3 regions of the Mesorhizobium sp. RCC_202 genome follow, and region 1 is predicted to be linked to each of the others. Evidence: predicted binding sites of a transcription regulator. Region 1 holds the regulator's gene; each other region holds the start of a gene.
The links. The regulator PhoB, encoded in region 1, activates phosphate uptake and scavenging genes when phosphate is short. The targets are predictions, from matches to a motif close to TGTCATNNANCTGTCAT.
Positions count from the first base shown of each region.

Region 2: the regulator PhoB is predicted to act here: its motif matches at 1,749-1,765, upstream of AB6802_RS26790 (YdcH family protein).
Region 3: the regulator PhoB is predicted to act here: its motif matches at 3,753-3,769, upstream of AB6802_RS07670 (acid phosphatase).

Region 1 covers NZ_JBFUPO010000022.1:26,999-33,117, forward strand. The annotation lists gene pstS (phosphate ABC transporter substrate-binding protein PstS) at 1-112, shown strand, start outside; gene pstC (phosphate ABC transporter permease subunit PstC) at 178-1,161, shown strand; gene pstA (phosphate ABC transporter permease PstA) at 1,165-2,016, shown strand; gene pstB (phosphate ABC transporter ATP-binding protein PstB) at 2,013-2,816, shown strand; gene phoU (phosphate signaling complex protein PhoU) at 2,837-3,544, shown strand; gene phoB (phosphate regulon transcriptional regulator PhoB) at 3,560-4,249, shown strand; gene AB6802_RS29895 (ROK family protein) at 4,412-5,647, opposite strand; gene xylF (D-xylose ABC transporter substrate-binding protein) at 5,915-6,119, shown strand, end outside.
Region 2 covers NZ_JBFUPO010000015.1:17,450-23,568, forward strand. The annotation lists gene ispG (flavodoxin-dependent (E)-4-hydroxy-3-methylbut-2-enyl-diphosphate synthase) at 1-1,245, opposite strand, end outside; gene AB6802_RS26790 (YdcH family protein) at 1,499-1,678, opposite strand; gene AB6802_RS26795 (YdcH family protein) at 1,913-2,116, shown strand; gene AB6802_RS26800 (IclR family transcriptional regulator) at 2,141-2,944, opposite strand; gene AB6802_RS26805 (transporter substrate-binding domain-containing protein) at 3,066-3,938, shown strand; gene AB6802_RS26810 (amino acid ABC transporter permease) at 4,057-4,722, shown strand; gene AB6802_RS26815 (amino acid ABC transporter permease) at 4,724-5,374, shown strand; gene AB6802_RS26820 (amino acid ABC transporter ATP-binding protein) at 5,379-6,119, shown strand, end outside.
Region 3 covers NZ_JBFUPO010000003.1:87,633-93,751, forward strand. The annotation lists gene AB6802_RS07645 (NmrA family NAD(P)-binding protein) at 38-901, shown strand; gene AB6802_RS07650 (dihydrofolate reductase family protein) at 926-1,513, shown strand; gene AB6802_RS07655 (hypothetical protein) at 1,563-1,817, opposite strand; gene AB6802_RS07660 (hypothetical protein) at 2,029-2,190, opposite strand; gene AB6802_RS07665 (cytochrome-c peroxidase) at 2,366-3,613, opposite strand; gene AB6802_RS07670 (acid phosphatase) at 3,831-5,363, shown strand; gene AB6802_RS07675 (OsmC family protein) at 5,642-6,064, shown strand; gene AB6802_RS07680 (hypothetical protein) at 6,070-6,119, shown strand, end outside.

The sequences.
Region 1 (6,119 bases):
CGCCAAGGCGCTCGACTATGTGTCGATCCCCGACAGCGTTGTCGATCTGATCAAGACCTCGTGGAAGGCCGACATCCAGGCCGACGGCAAGCCCGTCTACGCTGGCGAGTAAGACCATCGAAGGAGCGCCGTACCCGCGGCGCTCCTTTCCTCCTCGAGCCAAAGAGCAGACTTGACATGAGTGCTGTCCAGGAAGCCATGCCGGCCGGCCGCGGTTCGCGCGATGCCACGGTCAGGCGCTTCGCCCTCACCGATGCGATCTTCAGCGGGTTGACCAAGGCCGCAGCGATACTGGTCCTGGTGCTGCTCGGCGGCGTCGCCGTGTCGCTGGTTGCCGGCTCGTGGCCGGCGCTTTCCACTTTCGGCTTCTCCTTCGTGACCTCGGAGTCCTGGAACCCGGTCACGGAGAAATTCGGCGCGCTCGCGCCTATCTACGGCACCATCGTCACGTCGGCGATCGCCATCATCGTCGCAGTGCCGCTCGGCATCGGCATCGCCATTTTTCTCACCGAACTTTGCCCACGTCCGCTGCGGCGCCCGATCGGCATGGCGGTGGAACTGCTGGCCGGTATTCCCTCGATCATCTACGGCATCTGGGGCCTGTTCGTGCTGGCGCCGTTCCTGCAGACGACGGTGCAGCCCTTTATCATCTGGCTGTTCCACGGCGTTCCCGGCCTCAACAGCCTGTTTGCCGGTCCGCCTTACGGCATCGGCCTGCTGACGTCCTCGCTTATCCTGGCCATCATGGTGCTGCCCTTCATCACCTCGATCACCAAGGACGTGTTCGACACGGTGCCGGCGGTTCTCAAGGAATCGGCCTATGGCATCGGCTGCACGACCTGGGAAGTGACGCGGCGCGTGGTTATTCCCTATACCCGCGTCGGCATCATGGGCGGCGTCATGCTCGGCCTCGGCCGCGCGCTCGGCGAAACCATGGCTGTCACCTTTGTCATCGGCAATGCGCACCGCATCAGCGCCTCGCTGTTTGCGCCGGCAACGACCATCTCGGCGACCATCGCCAACGAATTCACCGAAGCTGTCGGCGACCTCTACACCTCGTCGCTGGTGGCGCTCGGCCTTCTCCTCTTCCTCATCACCTTCGTCATCCTTGCCATCGCACGCTACATGCTGCTGCGTATCGATAGCCGCGCGGGAGCCTGATCCATGTCGACAGCCTCGTCCCTCCACCAGAGCCGCAAGCGCAGGAACGGCGTGATGATGGCGCTGTGCGTCATCGCCGCCGGCATCGGTCTCGCCTGGCTGGCGCTGATCCTCGGCGCGCTGCTCTACAAGGGCCTGTCCGGCGTATCGCTGGCGGTGTTCACCGAGATGACACCGCCGCCCGGCGATGCCGGCGGCCTGCTCAACGCCATCTACGGCAGCATCGTGATGACCATCATCGGCATTCTCGTCGGCACGCCGATCGGCGTTCTGGCCGGCACCTACATGGCCGAGTATGGGCGGTTCTCGAAGCTGACCACCGTGGTGCGTTTCATCAACGACATCCTTTTGTCGGCGCCTTCGATCATCGTCGGCCTGTTCGTCTATGAGCTGATGGTGCGGCCGATGGGCCATTTCTCGGCGATCGCCGGCGCCGTCGCGCTGTCGATCCTGGTGATCCCCGTCGTGGTGCGCACCACCGAGGACATGCTGAACCTTGTGCCCAACGCGCTGCGCGAGGCAGGCACCGCCATCGGCGCGCCGCGCTGGGTGGTCATCCGCTCGGTCGCCTATCGCGCGGCAATGTCGGGTATCGTCACCGGCATCCTGCTGGCGATCGCCCGCATCTCCGGCGAGACAGCACCCCTGCTCTTCACCGCGCTCAACAACCAGTTCTGGTCGAGCAATCTCAATGCCCCGATGGCCAGCCTGCCGGTGACCATCTTCCAGTTCGCGCTCAGCCCCTATGAGGAATGGCAGCAACTGGCCTGGACGGGCGCACTCATAATCACCCTGACGGTTCTCGCGCTGAGCATTGTTGCCCGCAGCCTGACCGGACGCAGAGAGGACAGATGAAACCGATGTTGTCCACCGATCTGAACGCAGTCGACACGACCGTCGAGAAGGCCAAGATCGAGGTCAAGGACCTCAACTTCTACTATGGCCAGTCGAAGGCGCTGAAGAACATCAACCTGTCGTTGCCCGAGCGCAGCGTCACCGCCTTCATCGGCCCGTCGGGCTGCGGCAAGTCGACGCTGCTGCGCGTCTTGAACCGCATCTACGAGCTCTATCCGAAGCAGAGCGCGGAAGGGCAGGTGCTGCTCGACGGCAAGAACATCCTCGATCGCTCGCAGGACTTGAACCTGCTTCGCACCAAGATCGGCATGGTGTTCCAGAAACCGACGCCGTTCCCCATGTCGATCTATGAGAACATCGCCTTCGGCGTCAGGCTGTATGAGAAGATCAGCAAGGCCGAGATGGACAACCGCGTCGAGCTGGCGCTGAAGCGCGCGGCGCTGTGGAACGAGGTCAAGGACAAGCTCAACGCGAGCGGCCTCAGCCTCTCCGGCGGCCAGCAGCAGCGCCTGTGCATCGCCCGCACGGTGGCGGTGAAGCCCGAGGTCATCCTGCTCGACGAGCCGGCCTCGGCGCTCGACCCGCTGTCGACCGCCAAGATCGAGGAACTGATCGACGAGTTGCAGGCCGAGTATACGATCGTCATCGTCACCCACAACATGCAGCAGGCGGCGCGCGTGTCGCGGCAGACGGCGTTCATGTATCTGGGCGAGCTGATCGAGTTCGACCGTACCGAGAAGATCTTCACCTCGCCGCGTGAGAAGCGCACGCAGGATTACATCACCGGCCGCTTCGGCTGAGTTCATACGAGGACATCATTATGGCCGAACATACCGTCGCTTCCTTCGACGAGGATCTGAGGCAGATAAGCCGGCTGATCATCGATATGGGCGATCTTGCCGGTTCCATGGTCGGTGCTTCGACCAGGGCCCTGCTTGAATCCGACAACGCGATGGCGCAGCGTGTCGTCTCCGACGATGCGATCATGGACGCGCGGCAGCGCGAACTGGACGACCGCGCCATAACGCTGATTGCCAAGCGCCAGCCGATGGCCGACGACCTGCGCAGCGTTGTCGGCGCTATCCGCATGGCCGGCGACCTCGAGCGCATCGGCGATCTCGCCAAGAACATCGCCAAGCGAGTCGGCTCCGTCGGCGTCAGCGCCGCGCCACGCGACCTCTCGCATTCGATCGACGGCATGGCGCAGATGGTGCTGATCCAGGTCCAGGCCGTTATCCAGGAATATACGGCTGGCGATGCCACTGCGCTCGCCAAGCTTCGCAACGACGACGAGCGCATCGACGTCAAATACACCTCCGTCTTCCGCGAGCTCCTGACCTATATGATGGAAGATCCGCGCAACATCACCGCTTGCACGCACCTCTTGTTCTGCGCCAAGAACCTGGAGCGTATCGGCGACCACGTGACCAACATCGCCGAAAACGCTTATTATGTCCTGACCGGCACGCAATTGCCCGCCAACCGTCCGAAGCAGGACGAGACGGCGATGCCAGCACCGGCGGCCTGACGAAAAGGTTACCCAATGATCGCGCCACGCATCATGGTGGTGGAGGATGAGGAGCCGCTAGGGGTGCTGCTCCGCTACAACCTCGAATCCGAAGGTTATCACGTCGAGGTGGTGAGCCGCGGCGACGAGGCCGAGATCCGCCTGCAAGAGAATGTGCCAGACCTGCTCGTCCTCGACTGGATGGTGCCGGCGGTTTCCGGCATCGAGCTTTGCCGCCGGCTCAGGATGCGGCCGGAGACCGAGCGGCTGCCGATCATCATGCTGACCGCGCGCGGCGAGGAAAGCGACCGCGTGCGGGGCCTCTCCACCGGCGCCGACGATTATCTGGTCAAGCCGTTCTCGACGCCGGAATTCATGGCCCGTGTGAAGGCGTTGCTGCGGCGCGCCAAGCCGGAAGTGCTGTCCAGCGTGCTCAAGGTCGGCGACATCGTGCTCGATCGTGAATCGCACCGCGTCTATCGCAAGAAGAGCGAGATCCGGCTCGGGCCGACCGAGTTCCGGCTGCTCGAATTCATGATGCGTCACCCCGGCCGCGTGTTCTCGCGCAGCCAGTTGCTCGACAATGTCTGGGGCGAGACGATCTACATCGACGAACGCACGGTCGACGTGCATGTCGGCCGCCTGCGCAAGGCGGTCAACAATGGCCGCATGCCGGACGTCATTAGAACCATACGCGGGGCGGGCTACGCGATCAGGGAAGACTAGGGGATATGCTGATATTCAGGTGAGGCCGGCCTGCGAATGGCAGCTTCCTGCGCTTCCGGTACTCACGTACCTAAAGTACGCTCCGTTCCGGTTCTCGGAACCTACCATTCTCGACTCGGCCTGACCTGAATCTCAGCATATCCCCGCGCCTGCACTCGCGCCCTATGCGACGTGCTTGCCTGCCCGCGCCTGCCCGCCCGGCGCGAAGATCTCCTGGTCGACGAAGGTCAGCGCGCGCATGGCGCAGCCTTCGCGGATCAGCGGCAATTCGTTGGGCTCGGTGTCGAAGGAAATCGACCTGGAATGCTGGCCGCCGGCGGTCTGGGCGATCGTCTCACGCAGGGCGGGCTCGATCAGGTCGAAAGCGGCGGCGCTGACGCCGACCATGGCGACAGGCGCCGGATCGATCAGCGCGAACAGGCTGCCGAGACCGAAGCCAAGCGCTTCGCCGGCGCGCCGGTAGGCTTCACGTTCCGGACCGTCCTCGAGCCGCGCCTTTGCCGCGAGCGCCCGCATTTCGGGGTCGCCGACATCGGTCGGCTCGGCGTCTTCGCTCGCTCCCATGGCGGCGCGCCAGATGGCATAGTTGCCGGCATAGGCTTCGACGCAACCGCGCCGGCCGCAGCGGCAGAGCGCGCCGCCGGGACGGTGGATCATGTGGCCGAACTCGCCGCCGGAGGAATGCGTGCCGGTGAACAATTCACCCTTCAGCACCAAGCCCATGCCGATGCCATGCGATAAAAGGATAGCGATGAAATTGTCGCGGTAGCGGGCCGGGTCACGCCACTGCAGGGCGATGGCCATCATGTTGCAGTCGTTCTCCATGGTCGCGGGAATGCCGAATTCCTTTTCCAGAATGTCGGCAAAGGCAATGTCGGTCAGCGGCGTGATCGGCGACCACAGCATGGCGCGGGCGTGGGAATCGGTGATGCCTTGAATGCCCATGGCGATGCGGGCGACGCTGCCGACATCAAGGTCGGGGTCTTCCAGCCTGCGCCGCACGATTGCCACGCATTCGCCGACCAGCTCGTCGCGCGGCATGGTCAGCGTGTCGACCCGCCGCTGTTCCTCGGCAACGACATGGCCGGAATAGTCGATGACGGCGACGGAGAGGAAATTCAGCGACAGCACCACCGTTACCACGGCCGCCGCCTCGGGGCTCAGCGCCAGGCCGATCTGTGGCCGGCCGCGTTTCAGCGATGTGGTTTCGCTGGCCTTGCTTTCGGTCAGGATGCCTTCGCCGATCAGGTCGGAGGAGATCGCCGAAATGGTGGAGTGGCTCAGCCCGGTGGTGGCGGCGATCTCGGTTCGTGACGGCTGGCCGGCCCTGCGCACAGCCGAGATCACCATGGCGCGGTTGCGCCGGCGCAGGTCGTCGTGGCGGATCCCGACCGACATCGTTCTCTCAATCCTCCCGGTCATCGCGGCCTTGTGATCATGCCATGGGCCGTCGTTGACGCGCTAGGGATAGTGGCAGAAGCGCGAAGTCGTGTCATTATTTATTGCGGGCCTCGAAAAAATTAGCATGCGCCATCAGATCCCATCAGAATCGCTGTTGACAGCACCTCATCGCTGCATCAGTATTTTTTTGAGGCTCGAAAAAAAGGGCCTTTGTGCCGGCCTTCGGGCTAGTCTGGTCGCGCCGCACGGCGCAGGGAGGATATTATGAAGAAATTCACAGCCGCCATTCTGGCGGGTGTCGCCATGTCGCTGACGCTGGCGTCGGTCGCCGAGGCGAAGGACAAGGTGATCGGCGTTTCGTGGTCCAACTTCCAGGAAGAGCGCTGGAAGACCGACGAAGCCGCGATGAAGGCAGCGATCGAAGCCGCCGGCGACAAGTACATTTCGGCCGACGCGCAGTCCAATCCGG
Region 2 (6,119 bases), on a different contig from region 1:
GGCCGCGGCTTTGCCGTGTCCGTAGCGCTGGTCGATATAGTCGGCGACCATTTTCTCGAAATCGGCCGCGATCGAGGGCCCGCGCAGCGTCGCCGCCTTCTTGCCGTCGACGAACACCGGCGCCGTCGGCGTCTCGCCGGTGCCGGGCAGCGAGATACCGATATCGGCATGCTTGGATTCGCCGGGGCCGTTGACGATGCAGCCCATCACCGCGACCTTGAGGTTCTCGACGCCGGGATATTTCTCGCGCCAGACCGGCATGTTCTTGCGCAGGTCGGCCTGGATATTCTGCGCCAGTTCCTGGAACACGGTGGATGTGGTGCGCCCGCAGCCCGGGCAAGCGGCGACGATCGGCACGAACTGCCGGAAACCCATGGTCTGCAGCAGTTCCTGCGACACCTGCACCTCGCGCGTGCGGTCGCCATTCGGCTCCGGCGTCAGCGAGATGCGGATCGTGTCGCCAATGCCCTGCTGCAACAGGATGCCCATGGCGGCGGACGAAGCGACGATGCCCTTGGTGCCCATGCCGGCCTCGGTGAGGCCGAGATGCAGCGCATGGTTGGAGCGCGTGGCAAGCTCGGTATAGACGGCGATCAAATCCTGCACGCCGCTGACCTTGGCCGACAGGATGATCTTGTCGCGGCCAAGCCCGATCTCCTCGGCCATCTCGGCCGACAGGATCGCCGACTGCACGATCGCCTCGCGGGTCACTTCCTGCGCCGTCAGCGGAAAGCCCTGGGCCTGGTTCTGGTCCATCAGCCGGGTCAAGAGCTCCTGGTCGAGAGAGCCCCAATTGACGCCGATGCGAACCGGCTTGTCATGCTTGATCGCCATTTCGACGATCGCCGCGAACTGGCGGTCCTTCTTGTCCTTGAAGCCGACATTGCCGGGGTTGATGCGGTATTTCGCCAGCGCCTCGGCGCAAGCCGGATGGTCGGCCAGAAGCTTGTGGCCGATATAGTGGAAATCGCCGACCAGCGGCACATTGATGCCAAGCCGGGCCAGCCGTTCATGGATACGCGGCACGGCGGCCGCACTCTCATCGCGGTCAACCGTGATGCGCACGATCTCGGAGCCGGCGCGATGCAGCGCCGCGACCTGAGCGACGGTCTGGTCGATATCGGCCGTGTCGGTGTTGGTCATCGATTGCACGACGACAGGCGCGCCGCCGCCGACGACCACGCCGCCAACCGAAACGCCGACCGATGTCCGGCGCGCGAAAGGAGAGGAAAAATACCCGGTCATGCCGGCCGCCTTTTATCTGCAAGGTCCGGGCATGAGGTGGCGGAGCAAAGATGGCTTGTCAATGGCAAGCGACAGTCGGAACCGGCAAATTGCCTGCCCCGCGACCGGCAGCCACACCCTCAAAGATCTGCATCAGGCTGGCTGATACAGGCCTAAACAGTCGATGTATTGGGTAAAAGAACCAAGCCGGTGGCATTTCTTGCCACCGGAGGGTTACGCCGCGGCGGGTGCGGCTATGTCGCCTTGAGGAAGTTCAGTGCGAGGTCGGTTTCCCTTTCAGCTTTTCAATCTCGTCCTTGATTGCCAGCTTGCGTCGCTTGAGATTCACGATTTCGAGGTCGTCGACCGATGGATGGTTCATCGCATCGTCGATTTCGCGTTCGATATCACCGTGTTTCCGCTGCAACTCATCAAGATGGGATGCAAGAGACATGATTGGTTCTCCCTTTCATGGTTTCCTCGATTGCAGCCGTTCGCAGGCGCGTCCACCGCAGGTCGTGTCTGTGACGGCACGATGACAGTTTGCCACCAACCGATCTCGATGTCGAATGCCACGTGGTAGCATTCCACGACAATGTGAAATGTGGTAAGGCCTGCCCGCCGGTCCCAACCCACCGGTCCCGCCCAACCAGCCCGCCTTGGGCGTTGCAAGTGCAGACGGTAGATAATGTCCGAACAGGAACAGGCTGAAGTACGCCTAGAATACTCCCGGCTTAAACAGGAACACGCCGATTTCGACGCCGCGATCAACGCCATGATCGCCATGGCCTGCGACCCGCTTCAGATCCAGCGCATGAAGAAGAAAAAGCTGCTGCTGAAAGACCGGCTGACGGCGCTGGAAGACCGCATCATTCCCGACATCATCGCCTGAGGCGTCGGCGCTTCGACTTTCGCCCTATCCGCCAATCGACAGCCTGGCCGCGCGATCGCGCAACAACGCGATCAGCTCGCGCGTCCGCTCCTCATTTGTGTCGATCGGCACCACCAGGCACATCGTCGCCTCGACCTTTCCGGGCGCCGAAAACACCGGTGCCGCCAGGCATTTGGTGTAAGCGTCGACCAATCCGGACGTCACGCAATAGCCGGCGACGCGGGCCCTGCCTATGTCGCCGATGAAATCCTCGATATCGAGCTTGCGGCCGTCCGGCAGCACGAGATCGTCCTCCGCGATCATCGCTTCGATCCGGCCACGATCGAGGCCGGCAAGCAGCAGCCGGCCCGACGCCGTCCAGGGCAGCGGGATCTGCAGTCCGGTGGCCGAGCTGATGCGGAACGGCCGGGCGCCGGGGCTCGAATGGATTATGGTGTAGCGGCCACTCTGCAGCATGCAGAGTTCCGATGTCTCGCCCGTCTCGCGCGACAGCGTATCGACCTCCTGGCGGCCGCGCCGCAGCAAGTCGTTGCCGCGCATATAAGCCATTCCATAGAGGTACAGCTTCTTGCCGAAATAGACGCGGTTGCCGTCGCCTTCCATTTCCAAGAGCCCGGCTTCGACCAGCTCGCGCACCAGCGTGTAGGTGGTCGAGCGCGGCGCGTTGAGCCGCTTGGCCAGTTCACCGATGCCGATGGCGCGCTGGTTGCCATGCAGGAATTCAAGGATCTGCAGAACGCGGTTGAGGCCCTTTTCCCGCGAGGTCGCGAGCTTCTCCGGGCTCGCGTCATCCGCGGGCCATTCGGCCAGCACTTCGCCATCTTGCATTGTCGATTCCTAATGCTAGTATCTGTCTTGTACAGGATACACGCGTCTCTTGTAAGAGACAACTGCAGATTATGACGCGTGTATGCTGATCGATTGGGGAACATCAACAAAGGAGGTCGCCGTGAACGACACAACCGGCAGACGTGATTTTCTGAAACTGGGCATGGCCGGATTGGCCACCGCCGGCGCTTTGACCGCCATCAGCGCCGAGAAGGCGGCGGCGCAAGCCGCGTCGGACAGCGTGCTGCGCACCGCGCTCGACCGCGGCAAGCTGATCGTCGGCACCGGCAGCACCAACGCGCCGTGGCATTTCGAGAACGATGCCGGCGAGCTTGTCGGCATGGACATCACCATGGGCCGTATCCTCGCCAAGGGCTTGTTCGACGACCCGACCAAGGTCGAATTCGTGCCGCAGGATCCGGCGCAGCGCATTCCGAACGTGACGACCAACAAGGTCGACATCACCATCCAGTTCATGACCATGACGGCGCAGCGCTCGCAGCTGATCCACTTCTCGCGGCCCTACTATGTCGAAGGCGTGGCCCTTCTGACGCTGCCGGGCTCGGAGAACAAGACCTTCGACAAGCTGCTGGCGAACGGCGCCAACACGCGCATCTCGATCTTGCAGAATGTCGATGCCGAAAGCTCGGTGCATTTCGCCTTGCCGCAGGCGCAGGTGTTGCAGATCGACACCCAGGCCAATGTGCTGCAGGCGCTGGAATCGAAACGCGCCGATGCCGCCGCCGTCGACCTGTCGACCGTGCGCTGGCTCGCCTCGCGCAATCCCGACAAGTATTTCGATGCCGGCAAGAGCTGGTATTCGATGCTCTACGGCGCCGCCGTCAGGCAGGGCGATCTCGACTGGCTGACCTTCGTCAACCAGACCTTCACCATCGCCATGTTCGGCCATGAAACGGCGCTTTATGACGGCGCCTTCAAGGAATATTTCGGCCAGGAGCCGCCGGCCCGTCACCCGGGTTTCCCGGTCATCTGACCAGGAGCCATTCGATAAGGCAGGCGGAAGGCGACGCCTTCTGCCTGTTTTTCCCTCGACACCGGTTCGCGAGCGGCGGATCCTGGATCCGCCACGCCGAGCCATAGAGACGGAACGCATGGGCTATACGCTCAATTTCAACCTGATCTGGCGGCATTTCGACAAGCTGTGGGGCGGGCTGCTGCTCAGCCTCGAGCTTGCCGTGATCTCGATCGCCATCGGCGTCGTCATCGGCCTGGTGCTGGCGGTCTGGTATGTCTCGGCCGGCCGTGTCGTGCGCGGCGTCATCGCGGCCTATGTCGAGTTCATCCGCAACGTGCCGCTGATCCTGCTGGTCTATCTGGTCTTCTACGGCCTGCCGACGGTCGTCGACCTCGCCTACAGCGCCCAGACCTCTTTCGTGGCAACGCTCGCGCTCTACAGCGGCGCCTATCTGGTCGAAGTCTTCCGCTCCGGCCTCGAAGCCGTGCCGCGCGGCCAGCTCGACGCCGGCAAGGCGATCGGGCTGACGCCCTGGCAAAGGCTGCTGCATGTACGGCTGCCGACGATGATGCGCATCACGCTGCCGGCGCTCTCCAACACCTTCATCTCGCTGTTCAAGGATACCTCGGTCGCCTCCGTCATCTCGGTGCCGGAACTGACCTATGGCGCGCAGTGGATCAACTTCAACACCTTCCGTATCGTCGAGGTCTATCTCGTGGTGACGGCGATGTACCTGGTCACCGGCTACGTGCTGCTCTTTGCGCTTAGGCTGGTCGAGCGCTGGTACAGGACGGCGCGCTGAGATGCTTGGCCAGATCGCCTACGCCCTGCCCTTCCTCGCCCAAGGCTTCGCGCTGACGCTTTGGGTGTCTTTCCTGGTCGTCGTGCTGTCGCTGATCGCCGGCATCATCCTCGGCGCCGGCCTGGTCTACGGTCCGGCGCCCATTCGCTGGGCGGTGCGCATCTTCTCGGACACCATCCGCGGCATCCCGATCCTGGTGCTGATCTTCTTCGTCTATTACGGCCTACCGGCCGTCGGCGTGCACCTGCAGTCCTTCTGGGCCGCTGTCCTGGCGCTGACCTTGTTCAAGACGGCGCAGGTCGTCGAATATCTGCGCGGCGCGGTCGGCTCGATCCCCAAGGGCCAGTCGGAGGCGGCGATGGCGATCGGCCTGACCTTCCGCCAGCGGCTTGCCTACGTCATCTTCCCGCAGGCCTTTCGCCGCTTCCTGCCGCCGTGGATCAACGGCGTCACCGATGCGGTGAAGGGCAGCGCGCTGGTCTCGCTGCTCGGCATCACCGATCTGATGCAGGCGATCAACCAGGTCATCGGCCGCACCTATGAGGCGATGCCGCTCTATATCCTCGGCGCCCTGATCTATTTCGCCGTCAACTACGCGCTATCATATGCCAGCCGCAGGCTGGAACGGCGCTTTGCCTTCATCCGGGACTAGCACGATGGCCACAAGCTCCAACGACAAACCAGCGCTTCTCGATATTGCCGGGGTCTCGAAAGCCTTCGGCTCGGTCGAGGTGCTGCGCGCGGTCAGCCTGACGGTCGCCAAGGGCGAGGTGGTCACCGTCATCGGCCCGTCCGGCAGCGGCAAGACCACGCTTTTGCGCTGCGTCAACTTCCTTGAAAGCTATGACAGCGGCTCGATCCGCATCGACGGCAAGGAGGTCGGGTTTCGCCCCGGTCCTGCTCGTGACAGCGGCACACGCCAGCGGCGCAGCGAGGGCGACCTGGCCGCGATGCGCGCCGAAACCGGCATGGTCTTCCAGGGCTTCAATCTCTTCCCGCATCTGACCGCCGCCGGCAACATCATGCTCGGCCTCACCAAGGTGCGCGGCAAGAGCAAGGCCGAGGCGCGCACGATCGCCGAGCATTGGCTTGGCCGCGTCGGCCTCGGCCACAAGGCCGACAGCCTGCCGGCCGAGCTTTCCGGTGGCCAGCAGCAGCGCGTCGGCATTGCTCGCGCGGTGGCCATGGAGCCGAAAATACTGCTGCTCGACGAGATCACCTCCGCGCTCGATCCGGAACTCGTCGGCGAGGTGCTGGCCGTCGTGCGCAGCCTCGCCGAGGACGGCATGACCATGGTGATGGTCACCCATGAAATGGCCTTCGCCCGCGATGCCTCGAGCCGCATCGTCTTCATGGCCGATGGCGGCGTTTCTGCTGTCGGCCCGCCGAAGGAGGTT
Region 3 (6,119 bases), on a different contig from region 1:
CCAAAAGTAAATCATTGCAGCCAAGAGGAGGATCATCATGAACCGGGAAGCCGCCCGCACCACCGTCGTCGTCGGTGCAACCAGTGAAGTCGGCGCCGAGGTTTCGGCGCGGCTGGCCGGGGCAGGGCACACGGTGCGCGGCGTCGCACGCAGGCTCGGTGTCGCGCTCGACGACCAGGCGGCGCTCGACGCCGCTTTCGCCGGCGCCGACAGCGCCTACGTGATGATCCCCTTCGATGTCACGGCGCCCGATCTGCACTGTTTCGAGGACGAGGTCGGCGCAAGGCTGGCGTCATCCATCGCCAAGGCGGGCCTTAACCGCGTGGTGCTGCTCAGCGGTCTCAACGCCCATCTTAGGATGGGCACTTCGCTCGGCGCCGCGCTGATGGAAGAACGCCTCGCTGCGCTCGGCCTGGAGGAGCTCGTCTGTCTGCGCGCCTCCTTCTTCATGGAGAATTTCGTCAAGGGCATGGGCTTTGTCGAGCAGGCCGCCTCCGGCGTCTTCGCCACGCCCTTTCGAGGCGACCTGCCGATGCCGCTGATTGCCGCAAAAGACATCGGCGAGCGCGCCGCGGCGCTCCTCGATGCGAAGGGCGCCTCCGGCCAGCGCGTCGTCGAACTACATGGCGGCGGCTACCACACGCTTGAACAGGCGACCGCGATTCTCGGCCGGGCGATCGGAAAGGATGTGGCCTACTATGCCGCGCCCTTCGCAGACGCCCGTGCCGGCATGATCGCCAACGGCCTGTCGGCGAGCTTCGCCGATGCGCTCGGCGAGACGGCGGCGAGCTTCAACAAGGGCGAGCGCTGGGCGCTGGAAGTGCCTTCGGTTGCAAACGCCACGCCGACCAGCTTCGAGGCCTGGGCCGAAAACTTCGCCCGCGTCGGCAATGCCGCCTGAAATCAAGAATGAGGAGAACGACCCGTGAAAAAGCTTATCCTGAACATGCAGATCTCGGTCGACGGTTTCGTCGGCGCCAATGAGGACCATCGCTGGCAACTGTGGGAATGGGGCGACGACAGCGCCTGGGATGAGGACTTGAAGCAGGACTTCAACGCCGTCTTTGCCGGCATCGATACCATCCTGCTCGGCCGCAAGATGGCCGAGGAGGGGTATCTGACCCATTGGGGCAATGCGGCGAAGAAATTCCCGGGCGACCGCTTCTATGCCTTCGCCCAGCGCATCGTCGAGGCGCAAAAGGTGGTGCCGAGCGACAAGCTCGAGACCTCGCGCTGGGAGCGCACGCGGGTGGTCAGCGGCGACCTGCCGCGCGAGGTAGACGCCTTGAAGCAGGGCGAGGGCGGCAACATCGCCGTGTTCGGCGGCGCCGGCTTCGCCTCGGCGCTGATTGCCGCCGGCCTCGTCGACGAGTTCCAGCTCTTCGTCAATCCAGCCGTGCTCGGCGCCGGCCGCCGCATCTTCGACGAAGGCGGTTTTTCCAGGCTGAAGCTGATCGGCTCGAAAGCCTATGCCAGCGGCATGGTGGTGAGCCGCTATGCGCTGGCTGGCTGAGGGAATTTCCGCGAGCCCTATGCTTGAATCAATTCGGCAGCGCGCGTCCCTAACTGTTGGTACGGTTATCCTTTTCCCGGGCCGCCGGTACGCCATCGGCGGCCGGGTTGACCAACTCCAGCCGGACGGGCCATAGGCGTTGCGACCACCCGCAGTGATCATTGGCGACGGCGGCGAAACGGCGGGCTTCATGCAAGGTCAGGCCGATCAGCACGCGACCCGCATATTCGGCCGGCGCGTCATTACCTGCGTCGAACACCGCCCAACTGTCGTGGGGCGGCTCCTGCACCGCAACAAACCTCATTCGAGCCCCCGCTCTGAAGAAGTTCTAATATAGCAGTCACTGCTTGGCGTTACTATGACCTAGCCCACACATGGTGCTCGTTTTGGCATGCTCGCTTGGTGGTCAGCGACCGGAGGGCGTCCCAACATCAGGCGCACAGCCGGCATAGCGACTTGCCCGCGCCATCGTGGCCGCGCGATACTCGCCGAAATCCTTCGGGTGCCGCGCTGGCTCAGCGCGTCTCGATCGCAGCGACCTTGCGGGCGCGCGTCAGCAAGGCAAAAAGCCCGAGCAGCCGAAAGCCCAGCAGCCAGCAGGCCAAAAATGCCGCGACGCCGATCGCCGCGCCGAGGTCGACGCCGGGCGTGACGACATTGGCGCTGGGCACGGGCACGCGGCCGAGCAGGCCATAGCCCGCCGATCCAGAGCATCAACAGATTGAAGCCGATAAACAATAGCAGGAAGATCCGGCCGAAGATGTCGCGCTTGCGGCGGGTAACAATAGTTTCCATCCCAATACCCCGCGCGTTGCCGCACCAGGATAGTGCATTGCCACCGTTGTGGCGCTCTTACTGCCCGGCCTGGTCGGCGTCGGTCAGCGTGCCGAGAAAAGCCACGATGTCGTCGATCTCGGCATCGGTCAGCGCCGGCTTGTCGCCGGGTTTCTTGCCGTTGAAGGGCGGGTCGGTGTTGAGGTTCGGCCAATAGGCCTTGGGCAAATCATCAAATTTCCAGACCGTGCCGTCGGCGTTCCTCGGATACCAGCGGCCGGGATCCGTATCGCGGCTGGCGTAGAAGGCAACCGCCTCGCGCAGCGTGTGGAAATAGCCATTGTGGAAGAAGCTTTTGCGCAAGGCGACGTTGCGCAGCGTCGGCGTCTTGAACAGGCCGCAATATTCCGCCCGCCCCTTGAAGTCGGTGCGCAGCGGGCCGCAAAGACCGAGGTCGACATAACGGGGATCGGCATTGGCGGGGATGGCCGGATTGCGTGGCACGGCGATCGCAATCAGGCCGTAATCGGTGAATTGCGGCGGCTCGCCGTCATTGGCGGGCTCGCTTAAGTGGCAGCTCGCGCAATTGCCCTTGGTCTCGTCCTCGAAGGCTGTGCGGCCGCGCAGCTCCTGTGCGGTCAGCGTCGCCTTGCCGGCGAGGAAGGCGTCGTAGCGGCTGGAATAGGGATAGAAGTCGGCGCTGCTCTGCTCGAATGTGCCGAGCGCCTCGACAGCGGCGGCGAAGGCGTCTTGCGGATTGTCGAAGACATCGGCGCCGAAGGCGGCCTTGAAGGCGTCGGCATAAGGCGCCTTGCGCAGGCTGGCGACCACCTGGGCCTCATCTTTGTTGGCCATCTCGAAAGGAGACAGCAGCGGGATACTGGCCTGATCCTTGCCGTGGTCGGAGCGACCGTCCCAGGTCAGGCCGCCGGTCGGGCCGTTGTCGACGCTCTCGTCGCCTTCGTCCTCGGAATCGTAAAAGTGCTCGGTGAAGGCAGGCGCCGCCTGCAGGTAGCGCAGCGACGGGACGGCGCGCTGTCCAGGCTGGTCGAGATTCGGCCCGCCCATTTCGACCGGCGAGGCCGAGGCCGGACCGAAGGCATGGTTGGGATCATGACAGGACGAGCAGGCCTGCTTGCCCGAGGCGGAGAGGGCAGGGTCGAAGAACATTTTTCGCCCCAGCGCCGTGAGTGCCTGCGCCCGGGCGAACGCTTCGGTGCGTGATAGTGGGCCGGGATGGACGCTGCCTGCTGGCAGTCCTTCGGCAGGCCAGAGGATTGCGATGCCGGCAAAGGCTGCAAGCACGCCGGTTGTCCATTGTTTCATGGCAGCCCAGTCCGTTTGCCTTGGCGTAAAAGCGTATTGCTACGGATTGATGACCGCTTGGTGAGGTTCAACTTTGCCTGGGTCGCGTCCCTTCACGCTTCCCTCTGTCCCGCCGGCGTTTCCTGTTACCCATGCTCGCTGTCACAAAGCTGACAACCGCCAGCCCTAGCGTTGCAAAGTTCCTCCAGCCATTTCCCCAGCCACGAGGCATTCTCCAATGACCAGGTCCTTCCTCTCGCTCTGCCTCGCTTCGACGGCGCTGGCATCGGCCGCTGCCGTCGCTCAAGCGGCTCCTCCCGGCTACGACAAGATCGATACCGTCGTCGTCATCTACGCCGAGAACCGCAGCTTCGATAATCTCTATGGCGGCTTCCCCGGCGCCAATGGGCTTGCCAATGTCTCGGCCGATCAGGCGCGCCAGCTCGACCGCGACGGTAAGCCGCTCACCGAGCTGCCGCCGGCCTGGGGCGGGCTGACCGGCAAGGGCGTGACGCCGGTGGTGACGGAGGCCGAGACCGCGCATCTCGCCAATGCCGTCTTCGCCATCGACGACCCCAAGGGGTTCAACGAAGGCACCAATGTCATCACCCATGACCTCTGGCACCGCTTCTACCAGGAGCAGATGCAGATCGACGACGGCAAGAACGACAAGTTCGTCGCCTGGGCCGATTCCGGCTCGCTGGTGATGGGCCATTATGACGGCTCGCATCTGCCGATGTGGGCGATCGGCCAGAAATATGTGCTCGCCGACAATTTCTTCCAGGCCGCCTTCGGCGGCTCCTTCCTCAACCACTTCATGCTGGCCTGCGCCTGCGTGCCTTATTACCCGCATGCCGACACCAGCTCGGTGAAGGGCCAGATCGCCGTCGTCGAGCCCGATGGCACGACGCTGAAAGTGGCCGACAATTCGCCGCCGTCGGCGCTGGGCGGCGTGCCGAAATTCGTCAATGACGGCGCCATCACGCCCGATTTCTACGCCGTCAACACCTTGCAGCCGCCTTACCAGCCGAGCGCCAACAAGCCGGCCCAGGGTGGCGATGCGGCCTTGGCCGATCCGGCGCAGCCGACCACGCTGCCGCCGCAGCACGAGGTCACCATCGGCGATTTGTTGTCGCTCAAAGGCATCGACTGGGCCTGGTATTCGGGCGCCTGGCAGGCAGCGCTCGACGGCAAGAACGCGACGCCCGTGCCGAACTTCCAGTTCCACCACCAGCCCTTCAACTATTTCGCGGCCTATGCGCCGGGCACGGCCGCGCGCACGGCGCACCTGCGCGATGGCGGCCTCGGCGGCTCGGAATTCATCAAGGCGATCGACGACGGCAAGCTGCCGGCCGTCTCCTTCTACAAGCCGCAGGGCAATCTCAACGAGCACAGCGGCTATGCCGACGTGACCTCAGGCGATCAGCATCTGGCTGACCTCGTCGCGCATCTCGAAAAGAGCCCGCAATGGGCGCATATGCTGGTCGTCGTCACTTATGACGAAAACGGCGGCTTCTGGGATCACGTCGCGCCGCCCAAGGCCGACCGCTGGGGCCCGGGCAACCGCGTCCCGGCCTTCATCATCTCGCCCTATGCCAAGGCCGGCACGGTCGATCACACGCAGTATGACACGACCTCGATCCTGCGCTTCATCACCAACCGCTACGATCTGCCGGTGCTGCAGGGCATCGTCGTTCGCGACAAGGCGCTCGCCTCCAACGGCCAGCCGCCGATGGGCGATCTGACGGCTGCGCTCGATTTGACGAAGTGAGGCGCCTTTCCTCTCCCTCCGCGAAGCGGCTGGAGTGGGGGCTTTCGTAGGGCATCGGCGCCAACTTGCCAGCGCCGCATTACCCCTCATCCGCCCTTCGGGCCCCTTCTCTCCGTAAACGGGGAGAAGGAAAAAGGCGCGACGCCGGCGACTGCCTCTTTCTCCCCGTTCACGGGGAGAAATGTCCGGCAGGACAATGAGGGGCAGCGCTAACGTCGGAGATTGTCCTTTTCAATTTCCGTCCGCTATCAATGTGCCTCCTAACCGGAGATCACATGATGGCGGACCTCAAAGTCAGAACCCGAAACGCCGGCGCGCTCGCCGTGCTGCCGTCCGGCGGCCTGCCGACGATCACAACCCCGACCGGCGGCGAAGTCGGCGTGGTCACTCAGGTCAGCGCGCCGGGCTTCAGCCCGCTCGACCTGCTCCATGCATCGCTCGCCGCCTGCATGGTGCTCAGCGCCCGCATTGCCGCGACGCGGCTCGGCGTCGCCGACCGGCTGGGCGAGGTTCGTGCCGAGGTCGGCGGCGAGAAAGCCAAGGATGAGCCCTCGCGCATCGCGACCTTCACCGTCAGGCTCGACATCGCCGGCGATCTCGACGCGGCGACCAGGCAGCGCATCCTGGCGGACGCCGAAGACATCTGCACCGTCTCCAACACGCTGCGCGGCGCGCCTGTCCTGCACGCGACGCTAGGGTGAGGGCGGTGGCGCATCTTTCCCCGATCGACTACGCGACCGCGTCCGCCGAAATCCG